DNA from 3 places in the Micromonospora sp. WMMD975 genome. Region 2 is predicted to be linked to each of the others. Evidence: riboswitches for the same ligand, from Rfam matches in the RefSeq annotation. Region 2 holds a riboswitch; each other region holds the start of a gene.
The links. A riboswitch is a leader RNA that binds a small molecule or an ion and turns the genes downstream of it on or off. The one in region 2 is predicted to bind cobalamin.

Region 1: linked by a shared signal. The riboswitch ahead of O7613_RS24445 (hypothetical protein) and the one ahead of metE (5-methyltetrahydropteroyltriglutamate--homocysteine S-methyltransferase) in region 2 are both predicted to bind cobalamin.
Region 3: linked by a shared signal. The riboswitch ahead of O7613_RS12020 (ribonucleoside-diphosphate reductase subunit alpha) and the one ahead of metE (5-methyltetrahydropteroyltriglutamate--homocysteine S-methyltransferase) in region 2 are both predicted to bind cobalamin.

What each region holds. Positions count from the first base shown of each region.
Region 1 is NZ_CP120739.1:5,492,901-5,496,911, reverse strand. It holds gene O7613_RS24450 (cell wall anchor protein) at 1-686, opposite strand, end outside; gene O7613_RS24445 (hypothetical protein) at 821-1,366, opposite strand; cobalamin riboswitch at 1,465-1,603, opposite strand; gene O7613_RS24440 (DUF2470 domain-containing protein) at 1,730-2,461, shown strand; gene O7613_RS24435 (VTT domain-containing protein) at 2,516-3,202, opposite strand; gene O7613_RS24430 (phosphatase PAP2 family protein) at 3,239-3,619, opposite strand; gene O7613_RS24425 (HAMP domain-containing sensor histidine kinase) at 3,878-4,011, opposite strand, start outside.
Region 2 is NZ_CP120739.1:3,443,432-3,447,442, forward strand. It holds gene O7613_RS14765 (LysE family translocator) at 1-257, opposite strand, end outside; gene O7613_RS14770 (acyl-CoA thioesterase) at 261-773, opposite strand; cobalamin riboswitch at 899-1,110, opposite strand; cobalamin riboswitch at 1,240-1,454, shown strand; gene metE (5-methyltetrahydropteroyltriglutamate--homocysteine S-methyltransferase) at 1,569-3,806, shown strand.
Region 3 is NZ_CP120739.1:2,765,602-2,769,612, forward strand. It holds gene O7613_RS12015 (PepSY domain-containing protein) at 1-1,059, shown strand, start outside; cobalamin riboswitch at 1,184-1,395, shown strand; gene O7613_RS12020 (ribonucleoside-diphosphate reductase subunit alpha) at 1,518-3,863, shown strand; gene O7613_RS12025 (ribonucleotide-diphosphate reductase subunit beta) at 3,902-4,011, shown strand, end outside.

The sequences.
Region 1 (4,011 bases), 2.0 Mb from region 2:
AGGGTGGCGCCGGGTTGTTCGTCGCAGGACGGTGACGGCCCGTCCGCGGTGTCCGGGTAGAGCCGGAAGCCCCCCGCCGCGCACTGCTGCCGGACGAGGAAGTCGACGGTGTCCTGCGGGACGTCACCGCTGCGGGCCAGGCCCAGCACGGCGAAGGACTGGTCGAAGGTGTTGCTGGCGTCCGGGCCGCTGTCGGCGGTGACCCGGCTGGTGATCCGGCCCCGCTGGTCACCGGTGCCCGTCGGGGAGACCAGCGACAGGGTCTCGGCCCGCAGGTCGTACCCGCCGAAGTCGGTGGGGTCGGCGCCGGCGGCGGAGGCGGCGTAGAGCAGCTTCGCGGTGGCTCCGCCGTCGGTGAAGCCCTCGATGCCCCACTCGTCGTAGCTGTTGTAGGCGCGCACGTGCGCCGCGACCTGCGCCGTGGCGGCCTGGCGGGTCGACGTGTCGACGCCGGTGGCGGACAACGCGACGACCCCGTCGATGGTCAGGCCCCAGTCCGGGCCGCCGAACGGTCCGGGCAGAATCCCGTCGGTGAACTCGCCACCGAGCCAGGTCGCGGCGTCCCGCGCGGCGGCGGCGTCGGCTGCGGCGGGAGCGGCCAGCACGGTCATGGGCGTGGTGAGCGCGGCGAGTGCCGCCGCGACGGTGGCGGCGAGGCCGGTGCCGAGTCGCCGGGGCCGGGACATGGGCATGAGGGACGCCTTTCGCAGAGCGGTCGGGGAGAACTCCGGAGAGCACCCGGGACGAGCGCCCGGCCGCCTTCCGACGCCGGGGCGGTGACCGGCACCCGGTGCGCTGCCGGTCACCGCGCCGGTGTGGATCAGGGAGCGGTGATGCCGGGCGCCGCGCCGGAACCGAACGCCCAGCCCTCGACGCTGCCCGGGGCGGGGTTGTAGCCGGCTGCCCCGGAGGAGCTGTAGGACCAGGCGCCGCCGGGCGACGCATGCCAGTACGACCAGTACGCGGTGGCCGGCGGGGTGTTGACGCACGGGTCCGTCGCGGCGGTCGGCTTGCCGTTGATGCGGCAGACGAACGCCAGCCCCCAGCGTTGGGTGCCGGTGACGGTGAACCCGGCGCCCTGCAACGCGGCCAGCCCGGTGGCCGGGTCGCCGAGCGCACAGCCCACCTGGACGCCGCCGCCGAGGGCGGCGTAGTCGACGACGACTGTGACGCCGGAGGTGCCGGTGCAGGCCGCCGCGTGCGCGGCCTGCGGCGCGGGCTCGACGGCGATCAGGGCGACGGCGGCCAGCGCGGCGGTCAGCAGACCGGCGAGCCGGGCCCGGACGGTGGACGGGCGGAGGGCGAGGGCGGCAAGTGTGCCGCGGAACAGGGCGAGGGGGGATTGCCGGCTCAGGCGAACGACCATCGGTAGCGCCTTTCCGGCCCGGCGGTCGTCAGAAACCCGGTCGCCCGGCGGTGCGCGGGGTCGACCGGGACTCCGACCCGTGGGCCACGACGGGTGGGGAGCGGATGCGCGCGTACGCCGGGTATTCGGGCTCACCGCCGGGTGTCTGTCACCTCGACGGCCTACCGTTGCGGGCCAGCGCCGGACTTCGACCGGACTTCCCCCGCACGGACGCGCGGTGTGTTCAGTTGTGGCCACAGTCTGTCCGCACCGGATTACCCATGTCAATCGTCCCTGCTCGGGGTGGTTGACGTCGACGACTCCGGTCCGATGGTCTAGCCTGTCAGTTAGGTAAGGCTAACCTTTCTTGAGGAGGTCGGGACCATGCGCCCCAGCCCGGCGGAAATCGTGCGTACCCTCGTCGCGGGCTGGCTGCCCGCCCTTGTCCACCTGGCCCGACACGCCGGGCCGCACCAGGTCCGGCACGCCACCGACCCGGACGGCCGGGTGCTGCTGCTGGTGCCGATCGTCAGTGATCTCGCCGCGGCGCTGTCGCCGCCGGACGGGGGTGCCGACGTCGCCACCGTCCTCGACGTGCTCGACCTGCCGCCCGCCGCCGGCGCTCCCTCCCTCGGCCGGGCCTGGATCTCCGGCTGGGCGAAGCGGCTGGACGGGGACGAGGCGCGCCGGGCCGCCGTGGACTTCGCCGCCACCCAGCCGACCGGGGACCTGCTCGACGTGGGCCGCCGGTTCCGCCTGTACCGGTTCGAGGTGGCCGAGGTCCGATGGGAACACGCCGGCGGTGTCCGCCGGATCGACCCGGCGGCGTACGCGGAAGCCGAGCCCGACCCGCTGCACGCGGTCGAGGCGGAGTTCCTGGCCGACCTCGCCGACCACCACGCCGAGCAGGTCGCCGGCCACCTGCGCCAGCGGCTGAAGCTGTCCGGCGACGAATCGCCCCGGGTGGTCCGCATCGACAGGTACGGGCTGCTCGTCGCGTACGGCCGGCCCGGCGCGACCCGGCGGATCCGGCTCGGCTTCGAGCGGCCCGTCGCCGGCGTCACCGAACTGTCCCGGCTGCTGCACCCGATGGTCTGCGCCCGGGCCGTCGCCTGACCCCCACCGGTTGTTCGCCGGCCGGAGGTGCCGGCGGCGACCGCGGTGCGTCGTTCAGTCGGCGCCGGATGCGTCCGGAGCGGCCGTCGCGTCGACGGAGGCGGTTGCCGACCGATGGCGGGACCGCAGGAGTTGGATGCCGATGGGCAGGACGGAGATGAGCACGATGGCGATGAGGATGAGCTCGATGTGCGATGCGACGAAGCTGATCTGCCCGAGGAAGTAGCCGAGCACGGTCACGCCGGTTCCCCACAGGACCCCGCCGAGGACGTTGTAGGTGACGAAGGCGCGGTAGTGCATCCGGCTCACCCCGGCGATGACGGGGGTGAAGGTCCGCACGATCGGCACGAAGCGGGCCAGCACGATCGAGCGGGCGCCGTAGCGGGCGAAGAAGGCGTCGGCCCGGCGCACGTTCTCCTGCTTGAACAGGCGGGAGTTGGGGCGACGGAACAGGCTCGGGCCGACGCGCTTGCCGAACAGGTAGCCGGCCTGGTCGCCGATGACGGCCGCGACGGCGGCGAGCAGGCAGACGAGCCAGAGCGGTTGGTGCAGGTAGCGGCCGTCGGCGACGAGGAGTCCGGCGGTGAACAGCAGCGAGTCGCCGGGGAGGAACAATCCGATGAGCAGCCCGGACTCGGCGAAGACGATCGCGAGGATCCCGATCAGCCCGAAGGTGGAGATCAGCCATTCCGGGTCGATCAGGCTGGGGCCCACGGCGAGTGTCGCCTGAGGCGTGGACATGGCATGACCTCCGGAACGAGGGGCGGGGGGTGGTGCTCAGGCGGTGGTGCCGAGGCGGCGGCCGGTACGGCGGTCGTAGGCGCGGCCGACGACGCCGATGGTGGCGACCGCTCCGGCGGCGATGAGTGCGCCGGCGAGGATGTCCCCGGGGTAGTGCACGCCGGTCCAGACCCGGGCGAAGCCGATGACGGCGGCGAGCACGCTCAGCGCCAGTCCCCATCGGCGGGACAGGAACGCCCCGACGGCGAACGCCACCGCGAACGCCGCCGTCGCGTGGTCGCTCGGCAGCGACGGCCCGGCGGCGTGTGGGATCAGCTGGTGCACGGCATGGGCCTGGAAGGGCCGTACCTCGGTGCTGAACGCGGCAACGGCCTGCCCGACGGCGAAGGCCAGCCCGAGGGACGCGACGACGCGCACCAGGGCGGCGCGGCCGTACCGCAGGGTGGGCCAGGACAGGTATGGCCGCGGTGGCGGCGAGGACGTAGATCAGCCACACCGCCGTCCATTCGAAGAAGTCGTCGACGAGGTCACTGCGGCCGGCTGTGTCGTTGACGATCTGGAACAGGTGATAGTTCATCGTTCCCCCGTGACGGTGACGGCTCCGGCCCGTGCAGGCGCCTCCTGTCCAGGGTGCCGCCCGTCACCTGAGAGGAGCCTGAAACCGCCGAGGTCGGTTCAGTGATCTTCGGAGTCGACGGCGTGGGGCAGACTGATCCGGACGGTCATGCCCGGTCCGGGCAGCACCTGTACGTGTCCGCCGTGCGCCGAGACGACCTCACGGGTGATGGCGAGGCCCAGCCCGCTGCCGC
Region 2 (4,011 bases):
AGGTACGCGGCGCCGGCCCATCGGATCGCCGTGAACAACGTCGGCGACGCGCTGATCACGGTGGCCAGTCCCCCGACCACCGCCGCCACGTGCACGGCCTCCCCCGCGGCGACGCCCAGCGCGGCGACGACGCCCGACCGGGCGCCGTAGCGGGTGGCGTTGGCCAGCACGAACATCATGTCCGGACCGGGGGTGACCATGAGGACGACGATCGCGGCGAGGTAGCCGGCGAGGGTCGCCACGGACAGTCCGAGCATCGCTCAGCCCTCCCCGGCGCCGTCGAGCAGCGCCCGCCGCAGCGACAGCCGATGCTCCCGCCGGATCCGCGCCTCCCGGTAGCGCCGCCGGTCCCCATCGGTCTCCGGCAACAGCGGCGGTACCGGACGGGGGTCGCCGTGATCGTCCACGGCCACCATCACCAGATGCGCCGTCGCCACGTCGACCGGCGGCACCGCCCGGTCCCAGCGGTCCGCGCTGACCTTCACCGCCACCTCCATCGAGCTGCGGCCGGCCCAGGTGATCCGGGCGTCGACGTGGACCACGTCGCCCACCCGGACCGCGCGCAGGAACGCGGTCTCGTCGATGGCGGCGGTGACCGCCGGGCCGTCGGAGTGGCGGGCGGCGACGACCCCGGCGACCGAGTCGATCAGGTTGAGGATCCGGCCGCCGTGCACCGTACCCATCAGGTTGGTGTGGTGCTGGTCCATGATCTGCGACAGGGTCAGGTTCGACGCCGACGGTGGTCGTCCGGCGAGCGTGATGGTGTCGGGCACTGTGCGGGTCCGTCCTCGATGCGGTGGACCGCCGACCGGAGGGCGCGCGTCGAGGGCACGCCGACGGATCGCGTACGGCGTGACACCCGCCCGACCCACCCGCGAGGTCGACGGCAGCGCGCACCGGTGGTGCGCGCGACGCGGGCAGGTCTTCGGACTCGCGGGCCGGACCGGGTTCGGTCGCCTACTGGCCGTCGCTTCCCAGGCCGGTGGCCCAGTGCTGATGACGGCGGTCGTTCCCACTCACCGCTGCGGGGCAGTCCCGGACTTCCACCGGGTTCCCTCTTACGACATCCGGCCGTCGCCGACCGGATGAACCAGCGCTGCCGCCATCGTAGCCAGTCGTCCGAACGTGGCCCGTGTGGCAGGTCGGGGCGGGTGACGCCGGTCTCGTCGCGTCCTGATCGGCGCCGTCGAGGTGTCCCGCGACTCGGACACGACCGCTCACCCGTCGCTCCGTCGTCGTACGATCGTGCGCGGTGCTGGTTCGCCTTCCCGCTTCGGCGGGTGGGCGTCGTAAGAGGGAACCCGGTGCGAGACCGGGACTGCCCCGCAGCGGTGAGTGGGAACGACCGCCGTCAACGAAGCACTGGACCGAAGAGGTCCGGGAAGCGACGGCCAGTAGGCGACCTCGTGTCATGCCCGCGAGTCCGAAGACCTGCCAGCGCCGCGCGCGCCGTCCGGTGCGCGCCGTCGGCGGCCTCTCGGGAGGGCCAGGGCGGAAAGCCGGTACGCCCGTCGTATCCGCTTCTCCCTCCCGAGAGGTCGCCAGGCACCTCGAGGGAAGGACCACCCGTGACAACCTCATTCGGCCAGAGCACCGTGCTCGGCTACCCGCGCATCGGCGCGCGCCGCGAGCTGAAGAAGGCGGTCGAGGCCTACTGGGCCGGCACGCTCGACGCCACCGGCCTGCACGAGACCGCCGCCGAACTGCGGGCGCAGGTGTGGCGGACGCTGCGCGACGCCCGCCTGGACGCGATCCCGTCGAACACCTTCTCCTACTACGACCAGATGCTCGACACCGCCGTCGCCCTCGGCGCGATCCCCCACCGGTTCGCCCGCCTCGGTCTCGACGAACTCGACACCTACTTCGCGATGGCCCGCGGCGTCGACACCGAACCGGCGCTGGAGCTGACCAAGTGGTTCGACACCAACTACCACTACCTGGTGCCGGAGATCGACCCCGACACCTCCTTCACCGCCCGACCGGCCAAGGCCCTGAGCGAGTACGCCGAGGCCCGCGCGCTCGGCATCACCACCCGCCCGGTGCTGATCGGTCCGGCCACGTTCCTGCTGCTGGCCAAGGGCGCCGACCCGTTCGCCCGCCTCGACGACCTGGTCGACACCTACGCCGGCATCCTCACCGCGCTCGCCGGGGCGGGTGTGCCGTGGGTGCAACTCGACGAGCCCGCCTACGTCGCCGACCGCACCCCGGCCGAAATCGACGGCCTGCACCGCGCCTACCGGCGCCTCGGCGACCTGCCGAACCGGCCGCGGATCTTCGTCACCACCTACTTCGGTGACCTCGCCGACGCCCTCCCGGCGTTGCTCGACACCCCGGTCGACGCGATCGGGGTCGACCTCGTCGCCGGTCCGGGGAACCTCGAACGGCTGGCCGGCGCCGGCCCGCTCGGCGGGAAGACGATCGTCGCCGGCCTCGTCGACGGCCGCAACATCTGGCGTACCGATCTGCGGGCCGCCGTCGCCGCCGGAGCCACCGTCGCCGCGTTGGCCGACCACGTCGCGGTGTCCACATCCTGCTCCCTGCTGCACGTCCCGGTCGACCTGAGCGCGGAGACCCGCCTGGACCCTCGGCTGTCCGAACGGCTCGCGTTCGCCCGGCAGAAGCTCGACGAGGTCGTCCTGCTCGGGCGCGCATTGCGCGACGGCACCACCGCCGTGCCGGCACCACCGCCGGCCACACCGGCGTCCTGGCGGCGCGACGATATCCGCGGACGCCTCGCCGCGCTACGCCCCGAGCACCGGCGGCGCGGCGACTACTCCGACCGGGCCGCCCGCCAGCAGCGCCGCCTCGGCCTGCCCGCGCTGCCCACCACCACGATCGGCTCGTTCCCCCAGACCCCCGAGCTGCGCGCGGCCCGCGCCGCCCGCCGGGCCGGCACCCTCGACGACGCCGGCTACACCGCGCGGATGCGCGCCGAGGTCGCCCACGTCATCCAACTGCAGGAGAACCTGGGCCTGGACGTCCTCGTGCACGGCGAGCCGGAACGCAACGACATGGTCCAGTACTTCGCCGAGCAGCTCGACGGGTTCGCCGCCACCGACCACGGCTGGGTGCAGTCCTACGGCACCCGCTGCGTGCGTCCACCCATCATCCACGGCGACGTCGCCCGCCCGGCGCCGATGACCGTCGCCTGGTCCACCTACGCCCAGTCCCTGACCAGCAAACCGGTCAAGGGCATGCTCACCGGACCGGTCACCATCCTCGCCTGGTCCTTCGTCCGCGACGACCAGCCGCTCGCCGACACCGCCGACCAGGTCGCCCTCGCCCTGCGCGACGAGTGCCGCGACCTGGAGACCGCCGGCATCCGCGTCATCCAGGTCGACGAACCCGCACTGCGGGAAACCCTGCCGCTACGCCGCGCCCACCAGCAGACCTACCTGGACTGGGCGGTCGGTGCGTTCCGGCTGGCCATCAGCGGCGTCGCCGACGACACCCAGATCCACACCCATTTGTGCTACTCCGAGTTCGGGGAGGTCATCGCCGCCATCGACGCCCTCGACGCCGACGTCACCAGCATCGAGGCGTCCCGCTCCAAGATGGAGATCCTCGACGACCTCGCCACCATCGGCTACCACCGCGGCGTCGGACCGGGCGTCTGGGACATCCACTCCCCCCGCGTACCGCCGCACGACGAGGTCGTCGACGCGCTGCGCCGCGCCGTCGCCGCGGTGCCCGCCCACCGGCTCTGGGTCAACCCCGACTGCGGCCTGAAGACCCGCGGCTACCCCGAGGTCGAGGCGTCCCTACGGCGCCTCGTCGCGGCGGCGGCCGAGGTACGGAAGGGCTGAGCGCGTCGCCGGGTGGCCGCACGAGAGCGGTCACCCGGCCTGGCCAGTTGGCGCGTCCGGGCCATCCCCCCGGGCACGGCCGGACGGCCCTGCCCGCACGGTCCCGCAGAAGTCGCGGGAACCGCGATCGGGTGGCCTCCGACTATCGGGATGTCGGGTGAGCGCTGTGGCGCGACACGGGGAGGCCACGCGTGGAGGTTCAGGT
Region 3 (4,011 bases), 680 kb from region 2:
ACCGCTCGGGTGTCCGGCCGGTTGACCACCTGGTTCGGTTCGACGCCGGCCACGACCTGGCTCGACGACCTGCACCGCAACCTGCACCTGGGCGCGGTCGGGCGGCACTACTCGGAGATCGCGGCGAGCTGGCTGTGGGTGCTGGCGCTCGGCGGTGTGGTGCTGTGGTGGCGCCGGCGCGCGGCGGGCCGGTCCCGGGCCCGGCACCTGCTCGTGCCCGACCTGTCCGCCGCCCGGGGCGTGCGCCGGACCCGGGGCTGGCACGCCACCACCGGTGTGTGGCTCGCCGTCGGCCTGCTTTTCCTCTCCGCCACCGGCCTGACCTGGTCCCGCTACGCCGGGGCGAACTTCGGCGCCGGGCTGGACGCGCTGCGGGCCCGTACCCCGGAGATCTCCACCGCGCTCGCCGGCGCGCCGCCGGCCACCGGCGGCGGCGAGCACCAGCACGGCGGCGCGGCCACCGCGACGGCGACGGACCCGGCGACGTACGACCGGGTGCTCGGCGGCGCCCGCGCCGCCGGCCTGTCCGGCCCGGTCGCGATCACCCCGCCCGGCGAGGCCGGTGCCGCGTGGACGGTCGCCCAGACCGACGACAGGTGGCCGGTCGGGTACGACCGGGTCGCGGTCGACCCGGCCACCGGGACGGTGACCGCGCGCAGTGACTTCGCCGACTGGCCGGTGCTGGCGAAGCTCAGCAAGCTCGGCATCCAGGCGCACATGGGCCGGCTGTTCGGGCCGGTGAACCAGATCCTGCTCGCCGCGCTCGCGCTCGGCCTGCTCTGCGTCGTCGTCTGGGGCTACCGGATGTGGTGGCAGCGCCGACCCACCCGCGCCGACCGCCGCGCGCCGCTCGGCGCGCCGCCGGCCCGCGGGGCGGTACGCGGGCTGCGCTGGTGGACGCTGCTTGTCGGCGTGCCGGTCGTGGTGGCGCTCGGCTGGGCGCTGCCGTGGTTCGGTGGCCCGCTGCTCGGCTTCCTCATCATCGACGCCGTGGTCGGGTTGCGCCAACGTCGCCGCCGCCCGGCGGTCCCGGTCTCGCCCGCCCCGGCCGGCAGCTGACGCGCGCGCCGGGGTGTTAAGCGGGGGCCCCGCCTCTACCGAATGCGTTAAGCGGGGCCCCTTCCTTCGGGTTGACACGCCGGGGGGCGACATGTGGTGTTGCGTGCGGGCCTTCATCGCCATATATGGTGGTGCCGCAGCTGGTTCGGCCGCGCCTTCGGGGGTGGTCGAGGCAAGAGGGAACCCGGTGCGAGTCCGGGACTGCCCCGCAGCGGTAAGTGGGAACGACCGCCGTCATCAGCACTGGGCCACCGGCCTGGGAAGCGACGGCCAGTAGGCGACCGAACCCGGTCCGGCCCGCGAGTCCGAAGACCTGCCAGCGCGCCGCGCGCCACCGCGCGCGGCGGTCGAAGGTCGCGCGGGACGACCGACGCCAGCAGCCGGGCCGGCCGTCGTGCCGCGCCCGTTGGCGTTCTCCCGCCGTCCGAGGCCATCGCCAGTGACAGCGAGGAGAGGTCATGACGGTCGTGCGGGAGAGCCCCCCGGAGCAGCGCCGGTCGGCGATGCGGGTCCGCAAGCGGGACGGCGACACCGAGCCGGTCGACGTCAACCGGATCGTCCGGGCGGTCGAACGCTGGGTCGCCGACCTGGACCAGGTGGACCCGTTGCGGGTCGCCACCAAGACGATAAGCGGGCTGTACGACGGGGCGAGCACCGCCGAGCTGGACCGGTTGTCGATCCAGACCGCGGCGGAGCTGATCGGCGAGGAGCCACAGTACTCGAAACTGGCGGCCCGGCTGCTTGCCGCGTACGTGCACGAGGAGGTCCGCGGGCAGCAGGTGGCGACCTTCAGCCAGTCGATCGCGTACGGGCACGCCCTCGGGCTGGTCGGTGACGACACCGCCGCGTTCGTGGCCCGCCACGCCGGCGAGCTGGACGACGCCGTGGACCCCGCCGGTGACCTGCGCTTCGAATACTTCGGACTGCGCACGGTGGCGGACCGCTACCTGCTGCGGCACCCGGAGTCGCGGCTGGTGGTGGAGACACCGCAGTACTGGCTGCTGCGGGTGGCGTGCGGGCTGTCGCACACGCCGGCCGAGGCGGTCGGCTTCTACCGGCTGATGTCCGCGCTGGCCTACCTGCCCAGCTCCCCCACGCTGTTCAACTCCGGCACCCGGCACACCCAGATGTCGTCGTGCTTCCTGGTCGACTCGCCGCGCGACGAGCTGGACTCGATCTACGAGCGCTACCACCAGGTGGCGAAGCTGTCGAAGTTCTCCGGCGGCATCGGCATCTCCTGGTCGCGGATACGCGGCCGGGGCGCGTTGATCCGGGGCACCAACGGGCGCTCCAACGGCATCGTGCCGTTCCTGAAGACGCTCGACGCCGGGGTCGCGGCGGTCAACCAGGGCGGCCGGCGCAAGGGCGCGGCCTGCGTCTACCTGGAACCGTGGCACCCGGACGTGGAGGAGTTCCTGGAGCTGCGGGACAACACCGGCGAGGAGTCCCGGCGGACGCACAACCTCAACCTGGCCAACTGGATCCCGGACGAGTTCATGCGCCGGGTCGAGGCCGACGAAGACTGGTCGCTGATCGACCCGTCCGACGCCCCGGAGCTGCCCGACCTGTACGGGGAGGCGTTCGACGCCGCGTACCGGGCGGCGGAGAAGAAGGCGGTCCGCACGGTGAAGGCCCGGGACCTGTACGGGCGGATGATGCGCACCCTGGCGCAGACCGGCAACGGCTGGATGACGTTCAAGGACGCGGCGAACCGGCTGTCCAACCAGACCGGCGAGCCGGGGAACGTGATCCACCTGTCCAACCTGTGCACCGAGATCCTGGAGGTCAACGACGACGCCGAGACGGCGGTGTGCAACCTCGGCTCGGTCAACCTCGGCGCGCACGTCACCGCCGACGGCGTCGACTGGGAGAAGCTGCGGGCCACGGTGCGCACGGCGGTGGTCTTCCTCGACCGGGTGATCGACATCAACTACTACCCGGCCGCGCAGGCGGCGGCGTCGAACCCGCGCTGGCGGCCGGTCGGGCTGGGGCTGATGGGTCTTCAGGACGCGTTCTTCACGCTGCGCCTGCCGTTCGACTCGGCGCGGGCGCGGGAGCTGTCCACCCGGGTGCAGGAGGAGATCTTCCTGACCGCGTTGGAGACGTCCGCCGGGCTGGCCGAGCGGTTCGGCCCGCACCCGGCGTACGACCGGACCCGGGCCGCGAAGGGCGACCTGCACCCGGACCTGTGGGGCGCGGAGCCGGCGCGGACCGCCCGCTGGACGGCGCTGCGCGAGCGGATCGCCGCGCACGGGCTGCGCAACTCGCTGCTGGTGGCGATCGCGCCGACCGCCACCATCGCCTCGATCGCCGGCTGCTACGAGTGCATCGAGCCGCAGGTGTCCAACCTGTTCAAACGCGAGACCATGTCCGGCGAGTTCCTCCAGGTCAACACGTATCTGGTGCGGGAGCTGAAGGCACGCGGGCTCTGGACGCCGGAGATCCGGGACCGGATCAAGCGGGCGGAGGGCTCGGTGCAGGGCATCGACGAGTTGCCCGCCGAGGTGCGGGAGCTGTTCCGCACCGCGTGGGAGCTGCCGCAGCGGGCGCTCATCGACCTGGCCGCCGCGCGGGCGCCGTTCGTCGACCAGTCGCAGTCGCTGAACCTGTTCCTGAGCGCGCCGACGATCGGCAAGCTCTCCTCGATGTACCGGTACGCCTGGCAGGCCGGGCTGAAGACCACCTACTACCTGCGGTCGCGTCCCGCGACCCGGATCCAGCAGGCCACGGTGCTGGCCCCGGTCGTGGACGCGGCGGCGGCCTGTTCCCTGGAGAACCCCGAGAGCTGCGAGGCCTGCCAGTGACGCACACCGAGACCCGGCCCCTGCTGCTCGACCCGGGCATGAACCTGACCCTGCGACCGATGCGCTACCCGCACTTCTTCGACCGCTACCGGGACGCCATCCGCAACACCTGGACCGTCGAGGAGGTGGACCTGCACGCCGACCTGGC